Linked DNA regions of Constrictibacter sp. MBR-5. The main gene of each other region encodes a partner of the protein of the gene in region 2 in a complex. Links are inferred from orthologs where the notes say so. Each region holds a gene or a part of one and is shown on either strand. Other genes may lie near its edges.

Region 1 (4,018 bases), on a different replicon or contig from region 2:
ATCGAGACGCCTGCGGTCGCGAGCCAGATGGCACGCCCCGCGCCCGCCGCAACCGATCCCACGCGCTCCATCACGTGAAACGCTGTGTAGGAGGCGAAGACGGCGACCAGGTAGGAGAGCAGAACGAGGGGCATGCTGTGCGCGTGCGCTATGCACAGGCTCAGATCCATACCCGGTGCGAGAAACCAACTGCCGGCCATTCCACCGTCCGACGTTCAGAAACGAGCACCGGGGTATGCGGGATTGCATTGAATATGCCGTTAATGCCGGCCGACGATGTCGGATCGCGGGGCTGATGGCGGCGCTTCGGATGCTATATATCCAAGCGGCATGAACGATCCTTTCGACCTGACAGACGATCCACCCGCCGGACCGGTGCATCTTCCCGCCGCGGAGCCGCCCTATCTGGCTGGCCTGAACCCGGCGCAGCGCGAAGCGGTCGAGGCGGCCGACGGACCCGTTCTGGTCCTGTCGGGCGCCGGCACCGGCAAGACCCGGGTGCTGACCACGCGGCTCGTCCACCTGCTGGCGACCAACCGCTGCTGGCCGCGTCAGATCCTGGCCGTGACCTTCACCAACAAGGCCGCGCGCGAGATGCGCGAGCGGGTCGCGGCGATGATCGGCGGCCTGACCGAAGGCATGTGGCTCGGCACCTTCCATGCCCTCGGCGTGCGCATCCTGCGGCGCCACGCCGAGGTGGTCGGGCTGCAGTCGAACTTCACCATCCTCGATACCGACGACCAGCTGCGCCTGCTCAAGCAGGTCATGCAGGCCGAGGGTGTGGACTCCGGCCGCTGGCCGGCGCGCGCATTGCTGGGCGTCATCCAGCGCTGGAAGGACCGCGGCATCACGCCGGACAAGGTTACGGCCGCCGAGGACACCGACTTCGCCGACGGCCGCGCGAAAAAGCTCTACGCCGTCTACCAGGAGCGGCTGGCGACGCTCAACGCCACCGACTTCGGCGACCTGCTGCTGCACAACCTGACCGTCTTCCGCGAGAAGCCCGAGGTGCTGGCCGACTGGCAGCGGCGCTTCAAATACATCCTCGTCGACGAGTACCAGGACACCAACGTCGCGCAGTATCTCTGGCTGCGCCTGCTGGCGCAGGGGCACCGCAACATCTGCTGCGTCGGCGACGACGACCAGTCGATCTACGGCTGGCGCGGCGCCGAGGTGGGCAACATCCTGCGCTTCGAGCAGGACTTCCCGGGCGCGAAGGTCATCCGCCTGGAGCAGAACTACCGCTCGACCGCGCCGATCCTGGCCGCCGCCTCCGGCCTGATCGCCAACAACAAGGGCCGGCTCGGCAAGACGCTGTGGACGTCGGCCGAGGGCGGTGCCCCCGTCAGCGTGCGCAGCCTGTGGGACGGCGACGAGGAGGCCCGCTTCGTCGGCGACGAGGTGGAAGCCCGGCAGCGCCAGGGCGACAGCCTGGGCAGCATGGCCATCCTGGTGCGCGCCGGCTTCCAGACCCGCGCCTTCGAGGAGCGCTTCGTCACCCTCGGCGTCCCCTATCGCGTCGTCGGCGGCCTGCGCTTCTACGAGCGGCAGGAGGTGCGCGACGCGCTGGCCTATCTGCGCGCCATCCAGCAGCCCGACGACGACCTGGCGATCGAGCGCATCATCAACCTGCCGCGCCGCGGCATCGGCAACGCCACGCTGCAGTCGGTGCACATGCTGGCCCGCGCCCAGCGGATCTCGTTCTGCGAGGCCGCCCGGCGCGTCGTGGAGACGGACGAGCTGCGCCCCCAGGCGCGCAAGGCGCTGTCGGGCTTCCTGGTCGATCTCGACCGCTGGCGCGCCGTGGCGCAGGGGCTGCCGCCGGTCGAACTGGCCGAGACGGTGCTGGACGAGTCCGGCTATACGCTGATGTGGAAGCAGGACCGCTCGGCCGAGGCGCCGGGACGGCTGGAGAACCTGAAGGAGTTCGTGCGCGCCATCGGCGAGTTCGACACGCTCCAGGGCTTCCTCGAACACGTCGCCCTGGTCACCGAACTGGAGGGCGACAACACGGTGGAGCAGATCAGCCTGATGACCCTGCATGCGGCGAAGGGCCTGGAGTTCGACACGGTCTTCCTGCCCGGCTGGGAGGAGGGCCTGTTCCCGCACCAGCGCGCCATGGACGAGAGCGGCATGGCCGGGCTGGAGGAGGAGCGCCGCCTCGCCTATGTCGGCATCACCCGCGCCCGCAAGCGCGTGACGATCAGCTGCGCCGCCAACCGCCGCGTCCACAACATGTGGCAGAGCGGCCTGCCGTCGCGCTTCATCTCCGAACTGCCGGAGGCGCATGTGGAACGCGCCGCCGACGCCGGCCTGTTCGCCGGTCAGGCCACCCAGGCGGTGGAGACCGAGGCGAGCTGGGCCGGCGGCGGTCCCGGCTTCCAGCGCTGGAAGGCCAGCCGCGGCAGCGGCCGCGGCGCCACCATCGACGGCACGGCCTGGGAGATCAAGCCGCGCGAGGCGAAGGCCGCCTATGCGGTCGGCGCCCGGGTCTTCCACCAGAAGTTCGGCTACGGCGTCGTCGAGGACGTCGATGCCGACAAGCTGGGCATCGCCTTCGAGACCTCCGGCCGGAAGACCGTCATCGCCAGCTTCGTCCAGCCGGCGGAGGCCGTCTGATGTGGCGCGTCGCCGTCACCGTGCCGGCCGGGGCCGCCGAGACCTTCGCCTGGGCGCTGGAGCCGTTCGCCGACACGGTCGGCATCTTCGGCATCGAGGACGACCGCCGCAGCCCCGACCCGCCGACCTGGGAGACGGACCTCTGGCTCGCCGACCGCTGCGTCGTCGAGATCGTCAGCGAGGACGAACCCGACCGGCCGGGCATCGTCGCCGCCATCGCGGTCAGCGCCGCCGAGCGCGGCATCCCACGCCCGGAGATCACCTTCGAGGAACTGGCCGACCGCGACTGGGTCGCGGAGACCTATCGCGGCTTCCCCGAGCTGACGATCGGGCGCTATCGCATCCGCGGCTCGCACATCGACACGCCGGTCCCGCCGAACGCGATCACGCTCACCATCGACGCCGCCGTCGCCTTCGGCACCGGCGAGCACGAGACCACGCGCGGCTGCCTGACGGCGCTCGACCGGCTCGCCCGGCGGATCCGGCCGCACCGCGTCCTCGACCTCGGCTGCGGCAGCGGGATCCTCGCGCTGGCCGCCGCGCGGACCTGGCACGTGCCGGTCGTCGCGAGCGACATCGACCCCGTGTCGGTGCGCGAGACGCGGCGCAATGCCCGCGTCAACGGCCTGCTGCCGCTGGTCGAGGCGATCCGCAGTCCCGGCTGGCGCGCCCCCGCCGTGCGGAGCGGCGGACCCTACGACCTGGTCTTCGCCAACATCCTGGCCCGGCCGCTGGTCCGTATGGCGCCCGACCTCGCCCACGGCCTCGCACCGGGCGGCGTGGCGGTGCTCTCCGGCCTGCTGACCTGGCAGGAGGCCCGCGTGCTCTCCGCCCACCGGACCCAGGGCCTGCGCCTCGTCGAGCGCTTCCGCTTCGGCGACTGGAGCACCCTCGTCGTCAGCCGCTGACGCGCGGCCGCGGCTCGCTCGTCGCCTCAGCGCCGCCGCTTGCCGCTCCGGGAGCCGGACCGCGGGTTCGGCGGCTGTCGCAGCGGCTGCCGCGGGGGCGCGTCGCAGGCGGCGTGCGCGAGGCGGATGCCGCGGCGGATGTCCGGCCATGCCGCGTCGGTGGCGGGAAGCGCCTTCAGCAGGTCCGCGAGGTCGGGAGGCGGAAGCCCCGGCTGATCCGCGTTGGGCATCCCGTGCAACAATGTGGAACGGTTTTCGGGAAACGTTGCGCGGGGGGCGGCGTGCGGTTCCTCGTGCGGCGTGTTGGGCGGCGTGTCGACCGGCGAGCCGGTCCCGCGGGGCAGCAGCCTCGCCTCCTCGCTGTGCTCGCGCCATGCGGCGAGGTCGGCATCGGCGACTTCGGCGAGATGGGCCCGGACCTCCTCCTCCAGGGCGAGCGGCGTATCGAGCACGAAGAGCTCCGGCCCGCGTGGCGGCGTGCCGCAGATTGC
Region 2 (4,990 bases):
CCTTCGCCAGCAGCGTGCGCAGGTCGGCGAACGTGAAGCTCTGCTGCCCGGCCCGTCCGCTATACGCCATCGGCCCCTATGCTCCCGGTCGCCCCTGTCTGGCCATCGGTGCCTCGCCCGATATTATGGGCGGCACGCCCACCAATGAAGCAAGAGGAATGCCGTGCAGGCAGCGAAAGCGGAAACGCCCTGGCGCGAAGGGCTCTACGACGTCCTGAAGGAGGTCGGCGTCCGGCAGGTGGTCTATGTCCCCGACGCCGGCCACGCGACCCTCATCAAGCAGTGCCACGACGACCCGGAAATGAAGACCGGCTACCTGACCAACGAGTTCGAGGGGGTCGGCGTCTGCGCCGGGGCCTGGCTCGGCGGCGAGCGGGCCGCGATGCTGATGCAGTCGAGCGGCGTCGGAAACATCATCAACGCCTTGGGTCTCGTGCGCTCCTGCGGCATCCCCTTCTTCACGATCGTGACGATGCGCGGCGAGTGGGGCGAGTTCAATCCGTGGCAGCTGCCGATGGGACAGGCCACGCCGGCCGTCCTGGAGGCGGCGGGCGTCATCGTCAACCGCGCCGCGGTGGCGGAGGAGGTCGTCGAGGTCGTGCGCGCCTCCGCCCGGCTGGCGTTCAGCTCCTACGCTCCGGTGGCCGCGCTGATCTCCCAGCGCGTCATCGGCGCCAAGGTCTTCAAGTAGGAGGCGGGAATGGACATGAAGGACAATCGACTGGAGCGCCGCGCCGCGGTCGCCCGCCTGCTCGCCGACCGCGAGGACATGCTGGTGGTCGCCGGCCTCGGCTCTGCCATCTGGGACGCCGAGGCGGCCGGCGAGACGCCGCTCAACTTCTACATGCTGGGTGCAATGGGCAGCGTCGCCTCGACCGCCCTCGGCCTGGCGGTGGCACAGCCGGAACGGCGCGTCCTTGCCCTCACCGGCGACGCGGAGCTGCTGATGGGCATCGGCTCGCTTGCGACCATCGGCGTACGGCGGCCCTCGAACCTCGCCATCGTCGTGCTGGACAACGGCCGGTTCGGCGAGACGGGCGGTCAGGTATCGCACACCGCCGAAGGCACTGACCTCGCCGGGATCGCAGAGAGCTGCGGCATCCGCCACGTGCACCGTGTCACGGACATGCAGGGGATCGAGGGGTTGCGCCAAGCCCTGCACGGCGGTGAGGGACCGATCTTCGCCGTCATAACGGTCGACGCGCACATGCCGCCCGTGGTCATGCCGATCCGCGACGGCCTGACCGTCGCCCGCCGCTTCCGGGAGGCGCTGCTCGGCCACGACGCACTCAAGGTGTAAGCAATCGCAGCAGACTGCCGGCGGGGCGTCGCGATCGTCCCGCCGGCCGCGTCTCAGTGCTTGCCGACGGCGTCGCGAACGGCGCTGCGCTTGGAGTGCTGCGCGCCGGCGCCGAGTTGGAAAAAGGTCAGGGCGTCGAGGCGACGACATAACCCGCCGCCACAACGCCGGTTCCCGTGCCGCTCCGGCGCCGTCTTCCGGCCCCTTTAACGGCGGAGCGGCACGACCGATATTGACGCCATGTCCCAGCCCGTCCTGACGATGATGGATGCCCTCCCGACACGGCGGCCGCCCCTGGCGCCGGACGAGGACTTCGGCACGCCCCTCAAGCTCGTCTCCGAGTACGAGCCCGCCGGCGACCAGCCGAAGGCGATCACGGAACTCGTGGCCGGGCTGAAGGCGGGCGAGCGGGATCAGGTCCTGCTCGGCGTCACCGGCTCCGGCAAGACCTTCACGGTCGCGCACGCGATACAGGCGCTCGGCCGCCCGACGCTGGTCCTGGCGCCGAACAAGACGCTCGCGGCGCAGCTCTACGCGGAGATGAAGAGCTTCTTTCCTGAAAATGCGGTCGAGTATTTCGTCTCCTACTACGACTACTACCAGCCCGAGGCCTACGTCCCGCGCACCGACACTTATGTCGAGAAGGAATCCTCGATCAACGAGGAGATCGACCGGATGCGTCACTCGGCGACGCGCGCCCTGCTGGAGCGTCGCGACGTCGTGATCGTCGCGTCGGTTTCGTGCATCTACGGTATCGGCGCGGTCGAGACCTACTCGGAGATGACGGTCAACGTGAAGGCCGGCCAGAGGATGGAGGTGCAGTCCTTCCTCCGCCGCCTCGTCGAGTTGCAGTACAGGCGCAACGAAGCGAGCTTCCAGCGCGGCACCTTCCGCGTGCGCGGCGACACGGTCGACCTCTATCCCGCCCATCTCGACGATCAGGCCTGGCGGATATCCCTCTTCGGCGACGAGGTCGAGGCGATCCACGAGTTCGACCCGCTGACCGGCGAGCGCACCGGCGAGCTGAAGTCGATCCGCATCTATCCGAACTCGCACTATGTGACGCCGAAGCCGACGCTCATCCAGGCGATGAAGACGATCAAGGCGGAACTCGGCCCCCGCCTCGCCGAACTGACCGCCCAGGGCAAGCTGCTCGAGGCGCAGCGTCTCGAGCAGCGGACGACGTTCGACCTGGAGATGATGGAGACGACCGGTTCCTGCGCCGGCATCGAGAACTACTCCCGCCACCTGACAGGCCGCAAGCCGGGCGAGCCGCCGCCGACGCTGTTCGAATACCTGCCCGAGGACGCCATCCTCGTCATCGACGAGAGCCACGTTACCGTTCCGCAGATCGGCGGCATGTACAAGGGCGACTATGCGCGCAAGTCGACGCTCGCCGAGTACGGGTTCCGCCTGCCGTCCTGTATCGACAACCGCCCCCTCAAGTTCGACGAATGGGAGGCGATGCGGCCGCAGACGATTTTCGTCTCCGCGACGCCGGGCCCGTGGGAACTGGAACGGACCGGCGGCGTGGTCTCGGAGCAGGTGGTGCGCCCCACCGGTCTGATCGATCCCGTGACGATCGTGCGCCCCGTCGAAGGTCAGGTCGACGACCTGCTGGCCGAATGCCGCGAAGCCGCCGCCAAGGGCGAGCGGGTGCTGGTCACCACCCTCACCAAGCGGATGGCGGAGGACCTGACCGAATACATGCACGAGGCGGGGATCCGCGTCCGCTACATGCACTCGGACGTCGATACGCTCGAACGGATCGAGATCATCCGTGACCTGCGCCTCGGCGCCTTCGACGTCCTCATCGGCATCAACCTGCTGCGCGAAGGCCTGGACATCCCGGAGTGCGCGCTCGTCTGCATCCTGGATGCGGACAAGGAAGGCTATCTTCGTTCCTTCACCTCGCTGATCCAGACGATCGGCCGCGCCGCGCGCAACGTCGACGGGCGCGTCATCCTCTACGCCGACCGCATGACCGACAGCCTGACGCGCGCGCTCGCGGAAACGGAGCGGCGCCGCGAGAAGCAGCAGGCGTGGAACCTGGCGAACGGCATCACGCCGCAATCCATCAAGAAGAACATCTCCGACATCCTGTCGAGCGTGTACGAGCGCGGCGACCACGTCACGGTCGCGACCGGTCTCGGCGAGGACCAGGCGATGATCGGCCACAACCTGCAGGCGACGATTGCCGAGGTCGAGAAGAGGATGCGCGCCGCCGCCGCCGACCTGGAGTTCGAGGAGGCGGCACGGCTGCGGGACGAACTGAAGCGCCTGCAGGCGATCGAACTCGACATGGCCCCCTCGGCCGACGGCGCCCCGAAGGGCCGCGCCAAGACGGCGATCCAGCAGATCAGCCAGGGCTACAAGGGCGGCGGCCGCCGCGGCGGCGCGAGCAAGAGCAAGGGCCGACGCCCGCGCTGACCCGGTCCTCGCGGTCCTCTCGGGTCGCTCTTGCCGCCGACGAGCGAGACGCTCACCATATCCGCGACGTTCGAACGGCATGCGGGTCCGATGGTGACGGGCGGAATGGAGAAGCAGCCCGGCCCCGGTCCCCGGACCGGCACATGGCTCGCGTTCCTGCAGGGAGTCATTCCGGTCGTCAGCGCCGTCGCCGCCGGCCTCTGGGTCGCGGCGACCTACCTCCACGACCAGCGGCAGCAGGCGGCCGGGCGAGAGGCGCTGCTGGTACGACAGCAAACCGAACTGGAACAGCAGAACCGCATCCGCAGCTTCGAAGCAGGGGGACGCTTCCGCGACAAGCAGTTCGATTTGTACATGGAGACGGCTGCCGTGGCGGGCCTGCTGGTCACCGTCGATCCCGCGGCCGCCGAATGGCGTGCCGCGGCGCAACGCTTCTGGCAGCTTTTCTGGAGCGAACTGTCGGTCGTCGAGGACGGCGCCGTGAAGGCCGCGATGCAGGATTTCGGGCCGCCGCTGCGCGCCGTCGAGAGCGCCGAGCCGGCCGAAAAGGCCGCCGCGCAGGCACGGCTGCAGCAGCCCGCCTACCGGCTGGCCCAGGCGCTACGCGCCTCGATACGGGAATCGTGGAACCTTCCTTGAGCCGGGCGCTGGGCGGCGCGAATGTTGCTTGAAGCATCCGCCGAGGACAGACGATGGAGCGCGCCATGGAGACTTCCGCCGCAGAACGCCAGCACTATGCGAACAAGGGCTTCCTCCCCGGCCGGCCGCTCCTGACGCCGGACGAGGCGGAATACTACCGGTCCGAGTGCGAACGCACCTGCGCCGACGAGTGGAAGGCGACAGGCCGGCGGCAGGCGTCGAACCGCGTGAAGCCGTACCTGCTCTATCGCTGGGCCGCCGATCTCATTCGGCACCCGCGCATCCTCGACGCGGTCGAGGCGGTGATCGGGCCCGACATCCTGACCTTCCACACGACGATCTGGTGGAAGGAGCCGCACACGCCGAACTTCGTGCCCTGGCACCAGGACGGCACCTATTTCGGGCTGGAGCCCTACGAACACGTCACCGCCTGGGTCGCGCTGACGCCGTCGACGCCGGAGCGCGGCTGTGTGCAGGTGGTTCCCGGTACGCACACGATGGGCCAGCGCCCGCATTACGACCAGGCGGACCCGCGGGCGATGCTGTCGCGCGGCCAGACCTTCGCGGAACCGGTCGATGAGAGCGCCGCGGTCGACCTCGTGCTCCAGCCGGGCGACGTCT

Evidence for each region. The genes of interacting proteins can lie anywhere in the genome.
Region 1: the proteins of uvrB (region 2) and ABIE65_RS11440 are in contact, whole or in part, in a crystal structure (PDB 7EGT), measured with the Thermus thermophilus proteins. The link is inferred for Constrictibacter sp. MBR-5 from one-to-one orthologs. Residues at the interface, in WP_096411307.1 of Thermus thermophilus: Glu23, Leu25, Arg26, Asp27, Gly28, Glu29, Arg30, Phe31, Arg55, Glu326, Asp327, Phe328, Glu379, Ser382, Gln383, His398, Gly400, Arg401; in WP_096412145.1 of Thermus thermophilus: His654, Arg656, Phe657, Gln666, Asp668, Glu669, Lys680, Arg681, Leu682, Ser683, Lys685, Tyr686, Ala687.

Annotation. Positions count from the first base shown.
Region 1 is NZ_JBEPTK010000004.1:288,993-293,010, forward strand. The notes cover bases 1-2,974. They hold ABIE65_RS11440 (ATP-dependent helicase), read left to right. Parts: upstream 1-330; coding sequence 331-2,619; downstream 2,620-2,974. Other genes in these bases: ABIE65_RS11435 (response regulator), read right to left, coding at 1-200; ABIE65_RS11445 (50S ribosomal protein L11 methyltransferase), read left to right, coding at 2,619-2,974. Outside these bases: more of ABIE65_RS11445, read left to right, coding at 2,975-3,527; ABIE65_RS11450 (helix-turn-helix domain-containing protein), read right to left, coding at 3,554-4,018. UniProt on the Escherichia coli protein: A helicase with DNA-dependent ATPase activity. Unwinds DNA duplexes with 3'-5' polarity. Translocates on single-stranded DNA with 3'-5' polarity. Initiates unwinding more efficiently from a nicked substrate than double-stranded DNA.
Region 2 is NZ_JBEPTK010000033.1:6,158-11,147, forward strand. Bases 1,234-4,135 are described here. They hold uvrB (excinuclease ABC subunit UvrB), read left to right. Parts: upstream 1,234-1,540; coding sequence 1,541-3,730; downstream 3,731-4,135. Other genes in these bases: ABIE65_RS27415 (thiamine pyrophosphate-dependent enzyme), read left to right, coding at 1,234-1,300; ABIE65_RS27425 (hypothetical protein), read left to right, coding at 3,836-4,135. Also shown: ABIE65_RS27405 (ethanolamine ammonia-lyase subunit EutB), read right to left, coding at 1-70; ABIE65_RS27410 (phosphonopyruvate decarboxylase), read left to right, coding at 164-691; more of ABIE65_RS27415, read left to right, coding at 707-1,233; more of ABIE65_RS27425, read left to right, coding at 4,136-4,369; ABIE65_RS27430 (phytanoyl-CoA dioxygenase family protein), read left to right, coding at 4,435-4,990. UniProt on the Escherichia coli protein: The UvrABC repair system catalyzes the recognition and processing of DNA lesions. A damage recognition complex composed of 2 UvrA and 2 UvrB subunits scans DNA for abnormalities.